DNA from 4 places in the Pseudomonas sp. B21-048 genome. Region 3 is predicted to be linked to each of the others. Evidence: predicted binding sites of a transcription regulator. Region 3 holds the regulator's gene; each other region holds the start of a gene.

Region 1 (5,613 bases), 2.6 Mb from region 3:
CGTGGATCGGCGGGCGCCGGCACCGGCGAGTTTTTCATCAGGGCTTGCTGGGTGACTTCAGCCACCGCAGCGAACTGCAGGGACTGATCCGCCGGCATGGTCCGGTTCAGCGCATACGCCATTGGCAGGGTACCGACCAGAATCAGCATGATCAGGCCCATGCCTTTCTGGCCGTCGTTGGAACCGTGGGCGAACGACACACCGGTGCAAGTCAGAATCAACATGCCACGAATCCACCACGGTGGCGGGGTGTCGCCCTTCGGCGCTTTGTACAACGCGCGATTTTTGACGAAGGCGCGCAATGCCAGCAACAGCAACGCGGCAAACGCGAAGCCGATCAGCGGTGACAACAACAGCGCGTAACCCACTTTGGTTGCCTGGGCCCAATCCACGCCACTGGTGCCGTCACGGCCGTGCATCAGCGCGTTGGCCACGCCGACCCCGATGATCGAGCCGATCAGGGTGTGCGACGAAGACGCCGGCAAACCCAGCCACCAGGTGCCGAGGTTCCACAGGATCGCGGCGATCAACAGGGCGAAGATCATCGCGAAACCGGCGGAGGAACCGACTTGCAGAATCAGCTCCACCGGTAACAGGGCGATGATGCCGAACGCCACCGCGCCGCTCGACAGCAACACCCCCAGAAAGTTGAAAAATCCGGACCAGACCACCGCGAAATGCGGCGGCAAGGAGTGGGTATAAATCACCGTCGCCACGGCGTTCGCGGTGTCGTGAAAACCGTTGACGAACTCAAAGCCCAGAGCAATCAACAGTGCGACGCCCAACAGCAGAAACGGCGTCCAGGTGGTGACCACCGTGCCGAGTTCGCTCATGTCGTGCATCAGACTGTAGGCGGTGAACAACAGCCCGCTGCTCAGCACCGCAAAGAACAGCACAAGGGTGAGCAGACCAGGTTTTTTATCGAGCTGCAGTTTGGCGCTGCTGGCGGGAGCCTGGGCAGAGGCGGTGAAGGAAGGCGTGGCCATGCCGGACAATCCTGAGCAGAGAAGGAATGTCTCCCATGATCGTTGCTAAATATTACAAAGAGACTGCGCTGGGTCAGTGTTTGGGTTTTTTGTGGGGCCGCGATCCGACGATCTGATCGTTCCCACGCTCCGCGTGGTAATGCCGCCCCGGACGCTCTGCGTCGAGCGATGGTGCCGGTGGTGGTAATCAATAATCCTGGCGCTTGCGAAACGCCCAGCGCCCGGCAATCAGGGTAAACGTCGCGACCAGCGCCACCAGAATCCAGAACCCCTCTGGGTCACCGGAAAGCGGCACGCCGCCGACGTTCATGCCGAAGAAACCGGCGATGATGTTGATCGGCAGCGCCAGCACCGTGACCACGGTCAGGGTGAACAGCGTGCGGTTGCTTTGTTCGTTGAGGTTGGCGGCGATTTCTTCCTGCAACAGCTTGATCCGTTCACCGAGGGCCGTGAGGTCGTTGATGATCAGCGCAAACTCTTCGGTGGACTTGCGCAGCTCCTTGACGTCCTCTTTCTGCAACCATTGCGGCGGACGATTGAGCAGGCGCAGCAACGAGCCCGGCTCCAGCGCCAGCAACCGTTGCAGGCGCACCAGCACCCGGCGGTTGGCGCCCAGCTCAGCCCGGTTGGTCGACAGGCGCGAAGACAGCAACTCATCTTCGACCTGATCGACGCTGAGGCTGGTCTTGCGCACGATCTGCGTCAGCACTTCGCCCTGATCGCGCAGTAAATGCACCAGCAATTCCAGCGGTGAGCGAAAGCATTCACCGGCCTTCACCGAAGAGCGCAGCTTGTCCACCGAGTGCAGCGGTTGCAGTCGGGCGCTGATGATCAGCCGGCTGCGGGCACAGACCCACAGCGTCGAGACATCCGAGGAGACCATGCTGCTGAGGTTGAACACCACGTCGTTGACCACCGCCAGCAACGCCGAATCGACATGCTCGATGCGCGTCGAACGGGAACCTTCGTGCAAGGCTTCGAAAAACTCGTCAGGCAATGCCAGATGGCTTTTCATCCAGCGCTCGCATGCGGCGTGGGCCAGGTTCAGGTGCAACCAGAGGAATTCATCACTGTCGTCCGGTTGTTGAAGGCAGTGCAGCGCCTTGGCCGAATCGATTTCCTGACCGCGCTCGCCGGGGCGAAAACTGAAGCCGTAAAGGAGGCCGAACAGGTCGGAATCGCGATGGCGCTGGTCGATGCTGTGGTTCATGAGGTCTCGCTGTGAGGGGGACGCCTGTTGCAGGTTTCCCAGGTTCACTTGAGCCTCATCATCGCAAGCAATTCTGAAGGTTTTGTGACAGTTGAATGGCGCCGAAAAAACCGCCCGCTGCCAGTGGTCGGAAGAAACTCAAGAAAGGCTCTGGCCCGCCGATGAGGCTGTTGTCGATCTTCCGATTCTGGTCATAAACCAGCGTCGCTGACAGGGATGTCCGGACACCTCGCACGTCTATAAGTCGTGCTTCAACTTCGTCATGAGATATCACTCGATGTTTTTGCAAAAGTCCCTGCGAGCACAAATTCTTGCCCTGTTGAGCGGCAGCCTGCTGGCGATGTTGCTGATCGCGTTGGCCTGCTTTCACTTTCTGTCCAATGGCGTTCAGAACTACGCGAACCTGATTGAAGGTCCGTTGCACACCTCGCAATTGATTGATGAAGCCAACCTGCAATTCAAGGTGCAGGTTCAGGAGTGGAAAAACGTTCTGCTGCGCGGCAAGGAACCTGCGAACCTGGACAAATACTGGAAGCAGTTCGAGGACCGCCAGCGCGACGTGCAGGGCATTCTCGGCGAACTGGCCGGGCAGAAGGGCATCGAGCCGCAACTCAAGACTCGCATCGAACGCCTGCGTGAAGAGCATCGTGTATTAGGTGCGGCCTATCAGAAGGGCCGTGATGCCTACGCCGCTGCCGGTGCCGACCCAGAGACCGGCGACAACGCGGTCAAAGGTGTCGACCGTGCGGCCAGCGAACAGATGAATGAATTGGTCAGCGAACTGCGCAAACAGGGCATCGAACAATCGAAGCTGATCAGTGCCAGCGCCGCTCAGACTGTATTGCTGGGGCTCGTGGTGATGCTGCTGTCGGGAGTGTTGATTGGCCTGTTGAGCCTGTGGCTGGTCAACCGCAACCTGGTGGAGCCGATTCGCAAACTGATCGACTACGTGACACAACTCAGCCAGGGCCGCTTTGCCGAACGCGTGGCCAGCACCCGTCAGGACGAGTTGGGCAACCTGGCCAAGGCCGCCAATACCTTGCGCGATTTCCTCGCCGAAACTTTCAGTCGTTTACAGCGCAGTGCGACGGATCTGAACACCGCCAGCGGCGAGCTGAATTCCATTGCCGGCCTCATGGCCAGTGGCACCAACGAGCAGTTCAGCCGTACCGATCAGGTGGCTACGGCGATGAACGAGATGTCCGCCACTGCGCAAGAAGTCGCGCGCCACGCAGCCGATGCGGCACGTGCGGCCGATGATGCTGATCAGTCCGCCCAGCAGAGCGAAAAAGTCATGCAGGGCACCATTCATACCATCACCCAAATGCGCGGCGAAATTGCCAACACCGCCACGGTTATCCGTCGTCTGGAAGAAGACAGCGGACGCATCGGCAAGGTCTTGGAAGTGATTCGCGGCATCGCCGAACAAACCAACCTGCTGGCGCTCAACGCGGCGATCGAAGCGGCCCGTGCCGGTGAAGCCGGCCGCGGATTTGCGGTGGTCGCCGATGAAGTACGCAGCCTGGCCCAGCGCACGGCAGCGTCGATCATCGAGATCAATCAGATCATTCAAACCGTGCAAACCGGTGCTGTGGACGCGGCCCAAGCCATCGAAAGCGGCCAGTCGCGCAGTGAGCAAAGTGTCGAGCAAGTAACCCAGGCTGGCGCCATGCTCGAGCGCATCACTCATGCCGTGGAAGCCATTCGCGACATGAACCGCCAGATCGCCACCGCCGCTGAAGAGCAGACTTCAGTGGCCGAAGACATCTCGCGTAACCTCACCGAAATCACCAGCATCGCCAGTACCAACCTGGACAACGTGCAGCGCACTGAAGCGGCCAGCCACAATCTGCATGGGTTGTCGGGGCAGTTGAATGAAGTGACGGCGCGGTTGAGCGCCTAGTGAAAGCGGCCACACTTGGGCTTTGTTGCAGGCGGTGACGGCGGCGTGGTTACAGGCGTTGCAGGATGAGGTTGGCAGTCCGTCGGTTCGGTGCTCGGCACCGCCGCTCAAGTCCGTGGGAGCAAGCTGAAGATGAACGTCGTACCCTGTAGCTCGGTCGAGACCACCTCCAGTTTCCCGCCATGGGACTGCGCAATCTGACTGGCAATGTACAACCCCAACCCGAGGCCGGCCTGCGGTCTTGCGTCGGCTGGTTTGGAGTAGGGCTGGAACAGGTGCGGCAGCGCATCCTCGGCAATCAGCCCCTGGTTTTTTACCCTCAACACAAAGTGCCCTTCCTTGATTTGCGCGCTGACCTCGACCGGGCCGTCGGGGTCTCCATGGACAACTGCGTTCGCCACCAGATTGGACAGCAACTGTGCGACCCGCTCGCGATCGCAATGAATGTTGCTCAGGTCGCCAATCGACGACTGAATGATGCGTTTAGGGTGAATGCTCTGGATCTCGGAAATGACATGCCGCAATGCATCTCCCAGATCCGGGCACGGCTCGATGTTCATGGGAATGCCCCGTCCCAGTGAGCCCCGGGCGAAGTCCAGCACGTCATCGACCAGTTTGGTCGCACGTTGGGCGCTGGTGAGGATGTGCCGGGCGCGTTGCTCATTTGCGGGGTCAGAGACTTTACGCAGAAGCATTTCGGCACCGGCGCTAATGGCAAACAAGGGGTTGCGCAGGTCATGGCCGAGCACGGCGATGAACTGTTCGCGCAATTCGGCGGTTTTACGTTTCTTGATCAGCGACGCTTCGGTCCGTTGCAGGTTTTCTTCGGCTTCGATCTGCAGCGCCAGCATCCGGGCGAAAGACTCCATGGTGCTCTGGATCGTGCTGGACTTGAGCGGCGCCGGAGTGGGATCAAAGGCACAAAGGGTGCCGAAAAAGCGCCCGTCTGTGCGCACTATCGGGACGGCCATGTAGCTTTCGAATGGATAAGTGCTGGGCGTGTGGTGATTGCGATACAGCGGATCTTCACTGGCCTTGTCGATCACCACCGAGTGGTGGCCCAGGCGAATTTCGTTGCACAGGGTGGAGACCAGATCCAGTTCATCGCCCACTTGCAAACCGACATCCAGTCGATCGAGCACCGCGCAAGCAATCCAGGAATCTTCGATAACACGCGCCACCGCCGCGAACCGCAACCCGGTCAACTCACTGATTACCTGAAGAATCGCCGGCACCGCGCTGATCCGGCTGATTGTGGCGATGTCTGCTGCCGCTGTTTGCCCCATATCCGTGGTTCTCTGCTTCAACATGCCGAATGGTTTTGAGGGATTCTAGCGGGCTTGCGCGAAATAGCGCGCCTTCGTTCGTCGCTTCAGCGAATGGCCTGATGCCGAATGCAAAAAAAGCCGCACGATCCGAGAATCGTGCGGCTTTTTGCAGATGAATCATTTGTCTTGTTTGTCGCTCAAAACCTTGCCCGTGGTGGCATCAAAGTCGACGTCCCACTCAGTGCC
Region 2 (5,613 bases), 2.6 Mb from region 3:
TGGTGCTGGTGTGGCGAATTCGTCCGAAAGCGGTCACCAATCTGCATCAGGTGGACGATGCCCCGCTGCATCACGTGGCCATGCCGGACAGTATGGCAAGTTCACCACTGGTCGCTTGCCTTGACCCGCGTGTCGATGAGCAGGTGGTGCATGACCAGATGCAGAACCCGGTCAATCCAGAGGCTGATTTCAGCCCGGATGCCGAGGCCGAATCAGAAGCTGAAACAGATTCGGAATCAGCAGATCCTGACACGGGCCGCGAGCAAAGCTTTACCGAAGCGCGGCCTTGATCGAGGCATAAAAAAACGGGCAGTCACCGCAAGGGACTGCCCGTTTTTTTATGGGAGCGACGTATCAGAAGTCGTCTTTATCGAAGCGCCGCGCTTCGCGCTGAAGCTGATAGACGAACCGTTCGACCTGCCGTTGCACCAGACCGCTCATGTTATGAAAGCGAACGCCGGCAAAGGTGATTTTGATCTTTTCTTCGAAGTGCAGGTAACGCAGCTCCACCGGTGCCGTCATGTTGCCGAAGGGCAGGGCGGCAACGAAGCGGTCATAGACCTGGCCCAGTTGTAGCTTGGCGGTGATGTCGCCCTCGAAGCGCAACTTGCAGCCGGTGGCGGAGATGTCCAGTAGTTTGCCGCTGATGGGCGACTTGAGTTTGTCGCCCCCTAGGTCGACATTGACCAATTGCGCCAGCTTCAACGCGGCGCGAAAAGCATTGCGGCGCTGGTGGTAAACCACTTCATCGGGCAGCGCGCCACGGTAGCAGCGGCCATCGCCGGATTCGTCGATGGTCAGCGGGCCATTGCTTTCCCAGGCGATGCGTACACCGTCGTGAAAGCCTTCGACCTTGAACGGTTCGCCAGCCAGCAGATAGCGTTCACCGTCGCGAGGGATCATTTCGTCCAGGGCGATCATGTTACTGTCGCGATCGATGTCCACCAGATAACTCTGGAAGCGCTGGTTGCGCTCGTGGAACGTGATGATCAGCGGGTCATGGCTGTCTTGCAGCTGGCGCAGGTTGCCGGAGATTTCCAGGGGCGTGGTGAGCACCTTGGGTGGCTGCGGAGCATCTTCCGCGTTTAAGGCATTGGACACGGGGCATCAATCTCCAGGCAAATATGACTACTGGCCGGCATTTTGCCAGCATGTTTCGCGTCTTGATAGAGTGTGTGCATTGAAAGGCTCAAGCCTGGCTGAGCGGACGCGGTTTTGCGAGTTTGGAGGTTGAACCGCGGGCATCGTAGAGCGCTGGTGGCTCGCCACCGGTGAGGATTTTCAGCTGATTGGCCGTGGCGGCCTGCTGCACCAGAATCGACTGGCCATTATTGATATTGACGGCCTGGCATTGGGCCAGAAGGTCGGTCAGCACGTCGCTCTGTGCCAGCAACTGTTCGCCAATGCTTGAATGGCTGGCCAATTGTTCCAGGCCCTGGCGATGGGTCGGCAGGTTGAGACTGACGAGGATCTCACTGCGCTTGCGGCCATGTTGCTCGAGCAAAATGATCAATGCCTGTTTCTGCGCCAGAATCTCTTCAAGCAGTGGCATGTCGCGACCGTGCAAGGCGAGGGACTCGGTTTGCAGCAATTGCAGCAAGTGTTGTGCCGGGGCAAAGTCGTCGATGATCAGTTGCAGTAAATGAGTGTCGTGCATGGCTGGCCTTGGGTTTTAAGCGTCCAAAAGCCTGGCGCGGGCCGTGGCCTAGCGCTGGGCTTCGAAGTTGAGCAGTTTGCTGGCTACACGGTTGCTGTCGACTTTATAGCTGCCATCGGCAATCGCTGCTTTCAACTCGGCCACGCGGGCATTGTCGACGGCAGGTTGATCGCGCAGCTTGTCAGTGACCTTCTGCAACTGTTGAGCCTCATTGCTGAGGTGTACCGATTCCCCGCTTTTGGTGGTACTGGCCTGTTCGGCCGGGGTATTCAGCGGCATGGATTGGCCGGCTTCGACGGTTTCCTTCGCAGCGCTGGTACGTGTACCGCCCGTTAGTGACGAGGAGCTGTTTAAACGACTGAAATCGATGACCATGACAAAAAACCTCTGGGTATTTGGACGCTTGCCATGTTTTCGGCTATTTCCCGGAAAACTTTAGGCCCATTTATCAATGAGCGTGCGTGCACCCGCGCGTCCTGCCTGCGGCACAGTTTAGGGGACGGCCGAGTGGCGCGCCATATCTTCCAGAACAGAGTGTTTTACATGGCCACTCACATAAAAACTTCTACCTGGCCCGGCGCGGTGACTTGTGCCTTGATGACTCGCTGGGAGTTAAGGTTTTTCACGCGAATCTGTTCGCTGATGCCGCCATTGGACAGTGCCTCGCCCGGCATACGCACGCTGAGCGTACCACTGCGGGCGGTAATCACCACCTGATCGCCCTTGCGAATCACTTCCGCCTGTTCGAGATGCACCAGGGTAATGATCTGATCGGCGACCATTGGTCGGGTAAGTTTTTGTCCGATCGCCTGATCGACAGAGGTCAGAAAACCCTGATTGATCAGGCTGATATCACGCTCGCGCAGGGTCACGTCCTGAGGCTCGATAATCCCTGTGCGCTTGAGGGGGCGGGTGGTCGTCACGATGTCGCGAAACAGCCGTACTTGAGCGGGTACGAAAACGGTCCAGGGGGAAGCGCCGTCGCAGCGAACCTTGACCGTGACCCGGCCCAGAGGCCTCGCCGGGCTTTCAAGGGTGGCTGTCAATTCCTTGTCGCACATGGGCATACGCAAGCGCGGATCGAGCTGGTTGACCTCGATCTCGTAGCGTCCTTGCGTTTGACTGGTGGCCAGATAGTCTTCTACGGTGAATTCAAGAAAGCCCTGAGTGACGCCGATAAGCATGTCAGGCAAGGTAACCGCGTCAGCAAGGGCAGGGCTGCCAGCGTTGAACAGGCAAACGGCCGGCATCACGCAGAGCAATCTGCGGCAGGTGGATGTCAGGCGTCGAAAAAATGTCGGTTCTGTGTTCATAAGAGTTAAAAAGCAAGCGCCGTGCCGTTTAGTGATGAATGTGCGTCGCAACACACTTAGCGTTGGTTGTAGGAGTCTGGCATGGCTGGTGTAATGGATTCGGTGAACCAGCGCACGCAACTGGTAGGGCAGAATCGCCTTGAGCTGTTGTTGTTCCGTCTTGACGGCCAGCAGCTGTATGGGATCAACGTATTCAAGGTTCGTGAGGTGCTGCAATGCCCCAAGCTGACCCTGATGCCCAAGTCCAGTCCTGTCGTGTGCGGTGTGGCAAATATTCGGGGGGCGACCATTCCGATTCTGGATCTGGCGATGGCGACCGGTTCCGGTGCGTTGAAAGATCAGAGCAATCCCTTCGTGATCATCACGGAGTACAACACCAAGACCCAGGGTTTCCTGGTTCGGTCGGTGGAGCGCATCGTCAACATGAACTGGGAGGAGATTCATCCGCCACCCAAGGGCACCGGGCGCGATCACTACCTGACGGCGGTGACTCGGGTCGACAACCAGTTAGTCGAAATCATCGACGTCGAGAAGGTGCTGGCGGAAGTGGCACCGACACCGGAAGCGATTTCGGTGGGCGTGGTGGATGTCGAGACTCAGCACAAGGCGTTGTCCTTGCGCGTACTGACGGTCGATGACTCATCGGTGGCGCGCAAACAGGTGAGCCGTTGCCTGCAAACGATCGGCGTCGAAGTGGTGGCGTTGAACGATGGTCGGCAAGCGCTGGATTACTTGCGCAAGCTGGCCGATGAGGGCAAGAAGCCGGAAGACGAGTTCCTGATGATGATTTCCGACATCGAGATGCCGGAAATGGACGGGTACACCCTGACAGCCGAGATCCGCGCCGACCCGCGCATGCAGAAGCTTCATATCATCCTGCACACTTCGTTGTCGGGTGTGTTCAATCAGGCGATGGTCAAGAAAGTCGGTGCCGATGACTTCCTGGCCAAGTTCCGTCCTGATGACTTGGCATCCCGGGTGGTCGACCGGATCAAAGCAGCAGATATCAGCTAGGGGCGCTTTGCCCCTGGCGGTCAACATGATTTAAGAGGCCGCATCATTGTCTACGGGTAATTTGGATTTCGAACAGTTCCGGGTCTTCCTGGAAAAAGCCTGTGGCATTTTGCTTGGTGAAAACAAGCAATACCTGGTCTCGAGCCGTCTCAACAAACTGATGGAACAGCAGGGCATCAAATCGCTGAGTGAGCTGGTTCAGCGCATCCAGACCCAGCCGCGCAGCGGTTTGCGCGAGATGGTGGTGGATGCCATGACCACCAACGAAACCCTGTGGTTTCGTGACACGTATCCGTTTGAAGTCTTGAAGAACAAGGTATTGCCTGAAGCCATCAAGGCAAGCCCCGGCCAGCGCCTGCGGATATGGTCGGCCGCGTGTTCATCGGGCCAGGAACCGTATTCGTTGTCGATGTCCGTCGATGAGTTCGAGCGGGTCAACATGGGCCAGTTGAAGGCGGGGGTGCAGATCGTTGCCACCGACCTGTCCGGCACCATGCTGACCAACTGCAAGACTGGCGAGTACGACAGCCTGGCCATCGGCCGCGGCTTGTCGCCCGAGCGCCTTCAGCGTTACTTCGACCCGAAAGGGCCGGGGCGCTGGGCCATCAAGGCGCCGATCAAGAGTCGGGTGGAATTTCGCTCGTTCAACTTGCTGGACAGCTACGCGAGCCTGGGCAAGTTCGACATCGTGTTCTGCCGCAACGTGCTGATCTACTTCTCTGCCGAGGTGAAGAAAGACATCCTGTTGCGCATCCACAGCACGCTGAAGCCAGGCGGTTATCTGTTCCTTGGCGCATCCGAAGCGCTGAACGGTTTGCCGGATCATTACCAAATGGTCCAGTGCAGCCCGGGGATCATTTACAAGGCGAAGTGATTCGTTGGTGGCATAAAAAAACGGGAGTCCTCATGGGGCTCCCGTTTTTTTGTGTCTGATCCTCATAGACGCCGCATCACCTGTAGGAGCGAGGCTTGCCCGCGAAAGCGGTGTGTCAGACAACATCATCATTGACTGATACACCGCTTTCGCGGGCAAGCCTCGCTCCTACAGATGATTGGGTATTGCCTGTGAGAAAGCGGCAGAAAAGCGGCAGGTGGCGGAAATCGGTTGCCGCTTTTCTGGCATTGCCGTCTCGCCATTGCGGGCAAAGCCCCGGTTTACGGGCTTTTTTGAATTGGCACGCCGCTTGCTATGTCCATCGTACGAAAAATCAGGTCACCCGAAGGTTTCCCGACATGAGCATCAGCTTCGATAAAGCGCTCGGTATCCACGAACAAGCCCTGGGCTTTCGCGCTCAGCGCGCTGAAGTCCTGGCCAACAACATCGCCAACGCCGACACCCCGAACTACAAGGCTCGGGATCTGGACTTCTCGAAAGTGCTCGCCGAGCAGAACGAGAAAACCAAAAACGGCAACTTCGCCTTGAACATGACCAACAGCCGTCACATCGAAGCTGAAGGCTTGGGCAACGGCGATGAGTCGCTGATGTATCGCACGCCGATGCAGCCCTCGATCGACCAGAACACCGTGGACGCCCAGCTGGAACAATCGAACTACGCGGAAAACGCGGTTAACTTCCAGGCCAGCTTCACCCTGCTCAACAGTAAATTCAAAGGGCTGGTGTCAGCCCTG
Region 3 (5,613 bases):
TTCTCGGCGATGTGACAGCACTCCACCAGCTCGTTGAGCTGGAGGAAGCCGGCGCCCCCTTTTACAGTGTGAAAACCGCGAAAAATTGCATTGAGCAAATCCGCATCATCCGGTCGGCTTTCAAGCTCGACCAGCTGTTCGGACAGTTGCTCTAGAATCTCGCCGGCCTCAACCAGGAAATCCTGAAGGATCTCTTCATCGGCGCCGAAGCTCATTAAGGGGGTGCTCCTACAGGTCTAAAAACCTAAAAAACCTAGAACTCTAAAAACCTAGGCTGGATAGCAAATCGTCCACATCGTCCTGACCGGACACAACGTCTTCTCTTTTATCGGCATGAATCTGCGGACCTTCACCCTGAGAGAGATGTTTTTGTGGATCTTTTTCAGCCAGCATCGCTTCATGGTCATGTTCGATACCCGCAAAGCGGTCGACATGGCTGGCCATGAGCACGAGCTTGAGCAGATTGCTTTCAACTTCGGTGACCAATTGGGTCACGCGCTTGATCACCTGACCGGTGAGGTCCTGGTAATCCTGAGCCAGCAGAATGTCGTTGAGGTTGCTCGACACGATGCGGTTGTCTTCACTGCTGCGGGTCAGGAAACCATCGACCCGCCTGGCCAGTTCACGGAACTCTTCAGCCCCGACTTCGCGACGCATGAACCGTCCCCAATCCGTGCTCAGCGCCTGAGCTTCATCGCTCAGGCTGTTGATCAGCGGCGTGGCGTTTTCCACCAGGTCCATGGTGCGGTTGGCCGCGGCCTCGGTCAGCTTGACCACATAACCCAGGCGCTCAGTGGCATCCGTGATCTGAGACACTTCCTCGGCTTGCGGCATGTGCGGGTCAATCTGAAAATTGACGATCGCGCTATGCAGCTCGCGAGTGAGCTTGCCCACTTCCTGGTACAGGCCGCGGTCACGGGTCTGGTTGAGCTCATGGATCAGTTGCACAGCGTCGCCGAACCTGCCTTTTTCAAGGCTCTCGACCAGTTCGACCGCGTGTTTTTTCAGGGTCGACTCAAAATCGCCCTGTGAAGATTCGTTTTGCTCCATAGCTCCCCCGTGGCGCAGTACATCAACCGATGCGTTCGAAAATCTTCTCGATTTTTTCTTTCAACGCCTGGGCTGTGAAGGGTTTGACCACATAGCCGTTAACACCGGCCTGGGCCGCCTCGATAATTTGCTCGCGCTTGGCTTCAGCGGTCACCATCAGCACCGGCAGGTGCTTGAGCTTTTCATCGGCGCGCACGTGACGCAGCAGATCGATACCGGTCATGCCAGGCATGTTCCAGTCCGTTACCAGAAAGTCGATGCTGCCGCTGTTGAGAACCGGAATGGCAGTGATGCCATCGTCAGCCTCGACCGTGTTGGTGAACCCAAGGTCACGCAACAGGTTTTTTATGATCCGCCGCATCGTTGAGAAGTCATCCACGATGAGGATTTTCATGTTCTTGTCCAATTCGACCTCCAAGCAGTCTTAAACGCGCCCAGCACCTGGACGCGCCATTTCAATCAATCCGGCAAAGCACTCAATGACTGTCTGGAGCACAACAGATCGAGACCGGCGCGGTTCAACACCACACCCGCTCCATTCGCAGTGTCCCCACACTGCCTTCAGCGCGCTCGCCACTCCCCCAAACGCCCCCGCAAACGGGCCGCGCACTGGCTGTGTAACTGGCTGACCCGCGATTCGCTGACCCCCAGGACCTCACCGATTTCCTTGAGATTCAACTCTTCGTCGTAGTACAGCGCCAACACCAGTCGCTCACGCTCCGGCAAATTGGCAATCGCGTCCGCCAGCGCCGCCTGGAAGCGTTCATCTTCCAGATCGCGTGACGGCTCGATATGAGCACTGGCGCCATCCTCATGCAGCCCTTCATGTTCGCCGTCCTGCAACAGATCGTCGAAACTGAATAACCGGCTGCCCAGGGTGTCGTTCAAAATCCCGTAATAATCGTCGAGACTCAATTGGAGTTCGGCCGCAACCTCGTGATCTTTAGCGTCACGGCCGGTTTTAGCTTCAATCGAGCGAATCGCGTCGCTGACCATGCGGGTATTGCGGTGAACCGAACGTGGCGCCCAGTCCCCCTTGCGCACTTCATCGAGCATCGCGCCGCGGATTCGAATGCCCGCGTACGTTTCGAAACTCGCGCCTTTGCTGGCGTCATATTTGGTGGATACTTCAAGCAGGCCGATCATCCCGGCCTGGATCAGATCTTCGACCTGGACGCTGGCGGGCAAACGCGCCAGCAAGTGGTAGGCAATGCGTTTGACCAGTGGCGCGTAACGCTCGATCAGCTCGTACTGCGCGTCACGCGCCGAACTCTTGTAGAGGTTGTAACCGCTGGCTGTCATAGCACGGGTCCTGCCGTTTGTTGCACGAGGCGCTCGACGAAAAATTCCAGATGCCCACGCGGGTTGGCCGGCAGCGGCCAGGTATCGACTTTCTGCGCAATGGCCTTGAACGCCAGGGCGCACTTGGAACGTGGAAAGGCTTCGTAAACGGCCCGCTGCTTCTGCACGGCCTTGCGCACGCTTTCGTCGTAAGGCACCGCGCCAACATATTGCAAGGCGACGTCGAGGAAGCGATCCGTGACCTTGGTCAACTTGGCGAACAGGTTGCGGCCTTCCTGCGGGCTCTGCGCCATGTTGGCCAGGACGCGGAAACGATTCATGCCGTAGTCGCGGTTAAGCAGTTTGATCAGTGCGTAGGCGTCAGTGATCGAGGTCGGTTCGTCGCACACCACCAGCAAGACTTCTTGCGCTGCGCGAACGAAACTGACCACTGAGTCACCAATACCCGCGGCGGTGTCGATCACCAATACGTCGAGATTGTCGCCGATGTCGCTGAAGGCCTGGATCAGGCCGGCATGCTGCGCCGGGCTCAAATGAACCATGCTCTGGGTGCCGGACGCGGCGGGGACGATGCGGATACCGCCAGGCCCTTGCAACAGCACGTCGCGCAGCTCACAGCGGCCTTCGATCACGTCGGCCAGTGTGCGTTTAGGTGTCAGCCCTAGCAGGACGTCGACATTCGCCAGCCCCAGATCGGCATCCAGCAGCATGACGCGCCGGCCGAGCTCAGCGAGAGCCAGGGACAAGTTCACTGACACGTTAGTCTTCCCGACGCCACCTTTGCCGCCGGTCACCGCGATCACCTGTACGGGATGCATGCTGCCCATGTTCTTTCTTTACCTTGTCTTACTTAGACGGAGGCCACATTACTGGCTGCGCGCTCACCAACTGAACAATGCGTGGCAGACCATCGATGTAGGTACAAAAATTATTCATTAATACCTCAGCCAACCCGCTTGGTCGGGCCGTGGTAAAGGTCAGCGAACATATCAGCCATGGCTTCTTCGCTGGGTTCTTCCTGCATTTGCACGCTAACGGCGCGGCTGACCAACTGATGACGACGCGGCAGATGCAAATCATCCGGGATCCGCGGGCCATCGGTCAGGTAAGCCACCGGCAATTCATGACTGATGGCCAGGCTCAACACCTCGCCCAAGCTTGCCGTTTCATCCAGTTTAGTCAGGATGCAGCCGGCAAGGCCGCAACGTTTGTAACTATGATAAGCGGCGGTTAGAACCTGTTTTTGGCTAGTGGTTGCCAAGACCAGATAATTTTTTGATTTGATCCCTCGTCCGGCCAGGCTTTCGAGCTGCATGCGCAGTGCCGGATCGCTGGCCTGCAGGCCGGCGGTATCGATCAGCACTACGCGTTTGCGCAGCAAGGGTTCCAGCGCCTGCACCAGCGATTGACCCGGGTCAACGTGGGTGACCGACACGTTGAGGATGCGGCCCAGGGTCTTGAGCTGTTCCTGAGCACCGATGCGATAGCTGTCCATACTGACCAGCGCGATGTTTTGCGCGCCGTACTTGAGCACGTAACGGGCCGCGAGCTTGGCCAGTGTGGTGGTCTTGCCCATACCCGCCGGGCCGACCATGGCAATCACGCCACCCTCTTCCAGTGGCTCGACTTCTGGAGTGGCGATCATCCGCGCCAGGTGCGCGAGCAACATGCGCCAGGCCTGACGAGGTTCTTCAATGTCGGTAATCAGCGCCAGCAGATCGCGCGACAACGGACCCGACAGACCGATGCGTTGCAGGCGACGCCAAAGGTTGGCCTGGGCCGGGCGGCTGCCTTGCAGCTGATTCCACGCTAAAGAGCCAAGCTGCACTTCCATCAGTTCGCGCAGGCTGTTGAGTTCGAAACGCATCGAGTCGAACGCACGCGGGTCAACGCCGGTCGTTGCCGCAGGCGCGGGTGTCGGGCGCCGGGGCTCGGCCAGGGTCGGCTCGGTCAACGGTTCGGCGGCGGTCAACGGCAGGCCGGCGAACAACTGGCGATTGGTGGTCTGGTCGCTCTCGCCATCGCCACGCAGGCTCAATTCGGCCTGGGCGGTGACGATCCGCGACTGGGTCTTGCGCAACTCGTCCTCGAGCTCCATGTTCGGAACACGCGGGGCCAGCGCCGACAATTTGTAATCCAGGGCAGCCGTCAGCTCAACACCGCCGGCGATCCGGCGATTGCCAATGATGGCGGCATCGGCGCCCAGCTCATCACGAACCAGTTTCATGGCCTGACGCATATCGGCGGCGAAAAAACGCTTAACTTGCATAAACCACTACCTCAGCCGTTGGGCCCTACTGTCGCAACGATGGTCACTTGCTTGTTGTCAGGGATTTCCTGGTAAGCCAACACATGCAAACCCGGGACTGCCAGTCGGCCGAATCGCGAGAGCATCGCGCGAACCGGACCGGCCACCAGCAGAATCACCGGTTGACCTTGCATCTCCTGACGCTGTGCCGCTTCGATCAGCGAGCGTTGCAGTTTCTCTGCCATGCTTGGCTCCAGCAGAACACCCTCTTCCGAGCCTTGTCCTGCCTTCTGAAGACTATTGAGCAATATTTGTTCCAACCTTGGTTCCAAGGTGATTACAGGCAGCTGCGACTCAGTGCCTACAATGCTTTGCACGATTGCGCGGGATACGCCGACGCGCACCGCGGCCACCAAAGCGGCAGTATCTTGACTCTTGGCGGCGTTGTTCGCGATGGCTTCGGCGATGCTGCGAATGTCCCGTACCGGCACTTGTTCGGCGAGCAATGCCTGCAAGACTTTGAGCAATTGCGACAGCGAAACCACCCCAGGCACCAGCTCTTCGGCCAGTTTCGGTGAGCTTTTGGCTAACAACTGCATGAGTTGCTGGACTTCTTCGTGGCCGATCAGCTCGCTGGAGTGCTTGTACAGAATCTGGTTCAAGTGCGTTGCCACTACCGTACTGGCATCGACCACGGTATAGCCGAGGGATTGCGCCTGGGCACGCTGGCTGATTTCGATCCAAACCGCCTCCAGACCAAAAGCCGGATCTTTGGCGGTGATGCCGTTGAGCGTGCCGTAGACCTGCCCCGGGTTGATCGCCAACTCGCGGTCCGGGTAAATCTCGGCCTCGGCCAGGATCACGCCCATCAAGGTCAGGCGGTAGGCGCTGGGCGCCAGGTCGAGGTTGTCACGGATATGCACCGTCGGCATCAGGAAGCCCAGGTCCTGGGAGAGCTTTTTACGCACACCCTTGATCCGCGCCAGCAACTGACCACCCTGATTGCGATCCAC
Region 4 (5,613 bases), 1.0 Mb from region 3:
GCTGAAAAATGGCGCGCTGGTGCAACTGCTTCCCGACTGGTCATTGCCGGGCGGCTGGCTGCAAGCCGTCTACCCTCATCGACGCGGGGTGATGCCGGCGGTGCGTGCCTGGATCGACCATTTGATCGAATCATTCAATGCGTGTGGGGACAGACTGTTATGAAAGCGGGACTAATGAGCGAAGAGGACGTCGCGCAATTCTGCCTGGCACTGCCCGGTGCGCGGGAAGACTACAAGTGGGGTGGCGTGCGGGTGTTTTCGATTGCCGGGAACAAGATGTTCGCCTTGCAGAACCTGCGGGGGCAGTCCCTGGCGTTCAAGGTCGACAAGGACCTGTTCCTGGGCCATTGCGACCGGCCGGGCATTCACCCGGCGCCGTATCTGGCCCGGGCCCAGTGGGTCATCATGGAAACGCCCTACCCGCTGGGCACCGAAGAGCTGCAAGGCTTGCTGCGACGTTCTCACCAACTGGTGGTGAGTAAGTTGCCCAAGCGAACGCAGGTCGGCTTGCTGCTTTAAAGCAATGCAAACAGGTTAGCGCCCAGAAACAGCTGATCGATCCAGAACACCTGATGCATCAGCACGATGAGCCAGAACACCAGTTGAAACGAGACTTTGCGGGTCTTGTGCCGAAACGCTTGCTGGGCCAGCAAGGCGCCCGGCCAACCGCCCGCCAGCTCCACCGCGTGCAACACGTTCTCCGGCGTGCGCCAACTGTCGGCGCGGGCCTTGTGCTTGTCGCTCCAGTACAGGAAAAACGCCAGCACGCTGACGATGCCGTAGGCCGCCAGGGGAATCACCGACACCCCGCGCAGCCACAGCGACACCGAGCCAAATAATGGCACTGCGCACAGCACAGCGAACGCCAGCAGTTTCAGCCGCAGGTTTTGAATGGCTCCCCCGGACTTGCGCCCGGGGTTGTGGCGTGCGGCGGAGTCACTCATGGTTTGACCGCTGTCCAGTCGACCCAGCCGAATTGCCAAGTGGCCAGGATCACCAGACCAAACGCGATGCGATACCAGGCGAATGTCGCGTAGCTGTGGCTGGCAATGAATATCAGCAAGGCCCGGACGGCGATCATCGCAAAGATAAACGCAGTGATGAAGCCAATGGCAAACACCGGAAAATCCGCCGGCACAAACAGATCGCGGTATTTATAGCCGGAGTACACCGCCGCGCCGACCATGGTCGGCATGGCGAGGAAGAACGAGAACTCGGTGGCCGTCTTGCGCGACAACCCGAACAGCAAGCCGCCAATGATCGTCGAGCCGGAACGCGAGGTCCCCGGAATCATCGCCAGGCACTGGGCGAAGCCGACTTTCAGGGCGTCTTTCCAGGTGATGTCGTCGACACTTTCAGCATGCACTTCATGCTGACGGCGTTCAGCCCACAACATGACGATCCCGCCCACGACCAATGCAGTGGCCACGGTAATCGGGTTGAACAGGTACTCGTGAATCAAGTCGGCGAAAATCACCCCCAATACCACGGCCGGCAGGAAGGCAATCAACAGGTTCGCGGTAAAGCGTCGAGCGCTGGGCTGCGTCGGCAAACCGATAACCACGTCGAAGATCTTGCGGCGAAACTGCCAGACCACCGCCAGGATCGCGCCGAGCTGAATGATGATGTTGAAGGCCATGGCGCGCTCACCGCCAAAATTGAGCAAATCCGCCACAATGATCTGGTGCCCGGTACTGGAAATGGGCAAGAACTCCGTCAGCCCTTCTACAACGCCTAAAATCAATGCCTGAAAGGCCGTCCAAAGATCCATCAATCCCCCAAGAAGCAATACCCCCAGGCATGCTCCGTTAATATTTTTTAAGCGTTCATTGCGATCAGCGTAGCTGACATGCCGCGCGCACAAGATCCCCACAAAACCGTACAAATGCCGTGAAAAACAAACTGGAACTCAGGTTTTTTCGCGTGGGGCCGAAATCCTATCAGACACGCCTTGTTTTCGCTGCCGCGTAATAGGACCTGAGTCGCATAGGCCCGATCGACAAAGTGTGGTTGGATGCTGGCGATCGTTTATGACAAGAACAAGAAAACGGAGTAACAGCGTATGAACAGCTTGCGCAGTGTGTCGATCAGCCGACGCTTGTGGCTCATCTTGATCGTGGCCGTGGTGATGCTATCGACGTTGGGCGTGTTGATGCTCAAGCAGATTCACGACGACCTTTATCAGGCCAAGGCCCAAAAGACCCAGCATGTGGTGCAGACCGCCAGTGGCATCCTTACCTACTACCACGGCCTGGAAAATGCCGGCACCCTCACCCGTGACGCCGCGCAAAAGCAGGCACTGACCGCCGTGCGCGGTTTGCGCTACGACCAGAATGACTACTTCTGGATCAACGATCTGACGCCGGTCATGATCATGCACCCGACCAATCCGAAACTTGAAGGCCAGAACCTGTCGACGATCCGCGACCCCGACGGTTTCGCGCTGTTCAACGAGATGGTCGCCATCGCTAAGGCCAAGGACGCCGGTATGGTCGACTATCGCTGGCCGAAACCGGGTGCCAACGCGCCGGTGGAGAAAACTTCCTACGTCAAACTGTTCGAACCCTGGGGTTGGGTGATCGGTTCGGGGGTGTATATCGATGACATGCAGGCCGAGTTTTATGCTCAGGTCTGGAAGGCCTCTTTCGTGGGCCTGGTGATTGCCCTGATCATGGCGTTGCTGGTGATCATGATTGCCCGCAGCATCGTGCGCCCGTTGCAGGAAACCGTGAACGCCATGGCCAATATCGCCAGCGGTGAAAGCGACCTGACCCGCAGCCTCGATACCCACGGCCAGGACGAAGTCACACAATTGGCCCGGCACTTCAACGCCTTTACCGCAAAACTGCGCCTGGTGATCTGTCAGCTGCAAACCTCCGCCAGCGCGCTGGGTCAGTCTTCCAGCGAACTGGGCAACGATGCCGCGCAAGCCCAGCAACGCAGCCAGCAGCAGTCGCAGCAGATGGAGCTGGTGGCGACCGCGATCAACGAAGTGACCTACGGTGTGCAGGATGTGGCCAAAAACGCCGGGCACGCGGCCAGCGAAATGCGCAATGCCGAGTCTCAGGCGCAACAGGGGCAGGTCAATATCGACGGCAGCCTGCAGCAGATCGACAAGCTGTCTTCGACCATCGATCAAGCCGTCGAAGTGATTCGTACGCTGGCCGCCGAAAGCACACAAATCGGCAGCGTTCTGGAAGTGATCCGCTCCATCGCCGAGCAAACCAACTTGCTGGCCCTCAACGCAGCCATTGAAGCCGCCCGGGCCGGCGAGCAAGGTCGCGGGTTTGCGGTGGTCGCCGATGAAGTGCGCCTGCTGGCCCAGCGCACCCAGAAGTCCACGGCGGAAATCCAGTCGATGATCGAACGCCTGCAAAGCCATTCCGAAGCGGCGGTCAAGGTGATTGGCGACAGCAGCCGTGCGTCACAACTGACTATCGAACAGGCCGGCCTGGCCGGCGCCAGCCTGAATGCCATCGGCCAGGCCTTGCGCAACCTCAACGGGTTGAACGCTTCGATTGCCAGTGCGACCTTGCAACAGGCCCACGTGGTGGAAGACATCAATCAGAACGTCACCCAAGCAGCCGGGTTGTCCCACAGCACGGCACTGGCGGCCGAGCAGTCGAGCGTGGCCAGCGTACATCTCAAGGAACTGAGTGAGCAGTTGAACGGGTTGCTGAAGCAATTTCGGGTGTGACTCCGTCCCAGCACCCGGCGTTGCCCCTACAGGGACTGGCAAGCCCCATTCCCCACAATCCGGGTACAATTCGCCCCCCTCATTTGTACAACACCAAGGAATCTCCATGTCCGGGCTTGAACTGTTTGCTGCCGCCCTCGGCGTGATTGCCGTCTGGTTGACGGTCAAACAGAACCCCTGGTGCTGGCCGATCGGGCTGGTCATGGTGCTGCTGTATAGCTGGATTTTTTTTGAGGTGAAGCTGTATTCGGACATGCTGCTGCAAGTGATCTACGCCGCATTGCAGCTCTACGGCTGGTGGCAGTGGACCCGCGCGGGCGCGGCGCATGACGGGCGGCAGGTCAGCCTGCTCGATGGCAAATCCATCGCGCTCGGTCTGGTCGTGGGCGCAGTTGGCAGTTTGCTGCTGGGCGCCGCGATGGCCCACTGGACCGATGCCGCCCAGCCCTGGCTCGATGCGGCACTGACCGGCTTCAGTTTGGTGGCGCAGTTATGGATGGCGCAAAAACGTCTGCAATGCTGGCCGCTGTGGATCGCGCTGGACATCATTTTTGTTGGCCTCTTCGTCTATAAAGCGATGTACCTCACCGCCGGCCTGTACGGTTTATTCGCGCTGCTGGCGGTGCATGGCTGGCGGACGTGGCGCGTAGATCCGGCGTTGCGCACATGAAAGTACTGGTACTCACGGGGCCTGAATCCAGCGGCAAGAGCTGGCTGGCCGCCGAACTGCAACAGCAATTCGGCGGTGCTCTGGTGGGCGAATACGTGCGCTGGTTCATTGAGCAGAAGGCGCGAGACACCTGCCCGGCCGATATCCCCGACATCGCTCGCGGTCAGCTGCAATGGGAGGACGACGCCCGCGCCCTTGGGCCGCAGCTGCTGATTCTCGACACTCACTTGCTGAGCAACATGCTCTGGAGCCAGACCCTGTTTGGCGATTGCCCGACTTGGCTCGAGCAGGCGCTGCTGGCCCGGCACTATGACTTGCACTTGCTGCTGTCGCCCGAACAGGTCGTCTGGACCGATGACGGTCAGCGTTGTCAGCCCGAGCTGGATGAACGCCGGGCTTTTTTCAACGCGACTCAGGCATGGCTGGAGCAACATCGACAGCCTGTTCAAGTGCTTCAGGGCGATTGGGCCGAACGCCGGGTTCAGGCATTGCAAGCCGTCGCGTTACTGCTCGAGCGCTGATCGTGCTTATTCTGCGATTGATGTCGCAGAGGGCCTTTGCCGCTTCACCGCCCTAGCGGATCTGATGCTTGTGCAGCAATCGGTAAAAAGTCGGCCGCGACACCCCCAGGACTCTGGCAGCAACGCTGAGGTTGTCGCTGTGGCGGTTCAATACGTCGCACAGCGCCTGACGCTCGGCGCGGGTCTTGTAGTCTTCAAGGGTACCCATCGGCGAGGCAAAGCCGTGTTGACTGATCAGCCCCAAGTCGCGCGCCTCGATCTGCCGTCCTTCGGCCAGAACCAGCCCGCGCCGTACCCGGTTGGCTAACTCGCGGACATTGCCTGGCCAGTCATGCTTGCCCATGGCGATCAACGCGTCCTCGCTGAAGCTGCGAGGACGACGGCCGGTTTCATGGCTGTAGAAATGGGAGAAATGGTCGGCCAGCATCGCAAGATCGCCATGGCGTTCACGCAACGGCACGGTAATGACCTGCAGGACGTTCAAACGGTAGTACAGATCTTCGCGAAAGCTTTTTTTCTCGATGGCCGCCTCAAGGTCGACGTGTGTCGCCGCCAATACCCGCACGTCCACCGCAATGGGCTGATGCCCGCCGACACGTTCAATGTGTTTTTCCCGCAGAAAGCGCAGCAGACTGGCTTGCAGTTCCAGGGGTAGATCACCAATTTCATCGAGAAACAGAGTTCCGCCGTTGGCCGCCTCGATCCGCCCGACCTTGCGTTGATGA

The links. The regulator FliA, encoded in region 3, starts transcription of late flagellar genes. The targets are predictions, from matches to a motif close to CTAAAGTTTNNNNNNNNNNNGCCGNTAA.
Region 1: the regulator FliA is predicted to act here: its motif matches at 2,334-2,361, upstream of LOY56_RS19705 (methyl-accepting chemotaxis protein).
Region 2: the regulator FliA is predicted to act here: its motif matches at 2,069-2,096, upstream of flgM (flagellar biosynthesis anti-sigma factor FlgM).
Region 4: the regulator FliA is predicted to act here: its motif matches at 1,909-1,936, upstream of LOY56_RS11995 (methyl-accepting chemotaxis protein).

What each region holds. Positions count from the first base shown of each region.
Region 1 covers NZ_CP087168.1:4,186,367-4,191,979, reverse strand. Annotated here, with positions in the region: gene LOY56_RS19715 (inorganic phosphate transporter) at 1-986, opposite strand, end outside; gene LOY56_RS19710 (transporter) at 1,174-2,196, opposite strand; gene LOY56_RS19705 (methyl-accepting chemotaxis protein) at 2,474-4,099, shown strand; gene LOY56_RS19700 (GAF domain-containing sensor histidine kinase) at 4,207-5,385, opposite strand; gene LOY56_RS19695 (PepSY domain-containing protein) at 5,545-5,613, opposite strand, start outside.
Region 2 covers NZ_CP087168.1:4,112,374-4,117,986, reverse strand. Annotated here, with positions in the region: gene LOY56_RS19390 (MFS transporter) at 1-290, shown strand, start outside; gene LOY56_RS19385 (flagellar brake protein) at 355-1,101, opposite strand; gene LOY56_RS19380 (flagella synthesis protein FlgN) at 1,190-1,657, opposite strand; gene flgM (flagellar biosynthesis anti-sigma factor FlgM) at 1,706-2,032, opposite strand; gene flgA (flagellar basal body P-ring formation chaperone FlgA) at 2,209-2,970, opposite strand; gene LOY56_RS19365 (chemotaxis protein CheV) at 3,052-3,984, shown strand; gene cheR (protein-glutamate O-methyltransferase CheR) at 4,031-4,858, shown strand; gene flgB (flagellar basal body rod protein FlgB) at 5,218-5,613, shown strand, end outside.
Region 3 covers NZ_CP087168.1:1,540,414-1,546,026, reverse strand. Annotated here, with positions in the region: gene LOY56_RS07065 (chemotaxis protein CheA) at 1-215, opposite strand, end outside; gene LOY56_RS07060 (protein phosphatase CheZ) at 262-1,050, opposite strand; gene LOY56_RS07055 (chemotaxis response regulator CheY) at 1,073-1,444, opposite strand; gene fliA (RNA polymerase sigma factor FliA) at 1,612-2,352, opposite strand; gene fleN (flagellar synthesis regulator FleN) at 2,349-3,179, opposite strand; gene flhF (flagellar biosynthesis protein FlhF) at 3,296-4,621, opposite strand; gene flhA (flagellar biosynthesis protein FlhA) at 4,633-5,613, opposite strand, start outside.
Region 4 covers NZ_CP087168.1:2,560,954-2,566,566, reverse strand. Annotated here, with positions in the region: gene LOY56_RS12015 (LysR substrate-binding domain-containing protein) at 1-163, shown strand, start outside; gene LOY56_RS12010 (MmcQ/YjbR family DNA-binding protein) at 160-519, shown strand; gene LOY56_RS12005 (DUF1294 domain-containing protein) at 516-944, opposite strand; gene LOY56_RS12000 (undecaprenyl-diphosphate phosphatase) at 941-1,771, opposite strand; gene LOY56_RS11995 (methyl-accepting chemotaxis protein) at 2,063-3,697, shown strand; gene pnuC (nicotinamide riboside transporter PnuC) at 3,804-4,367, shown strand; gene LOY56_RS11985 (AAA family ATPase) at 4,364-4,888, shown strand; gene LOY56_RS11980 (sigma-54 dependent transcriptional regulator) at 4,941-5,613, opposite strand, start outside.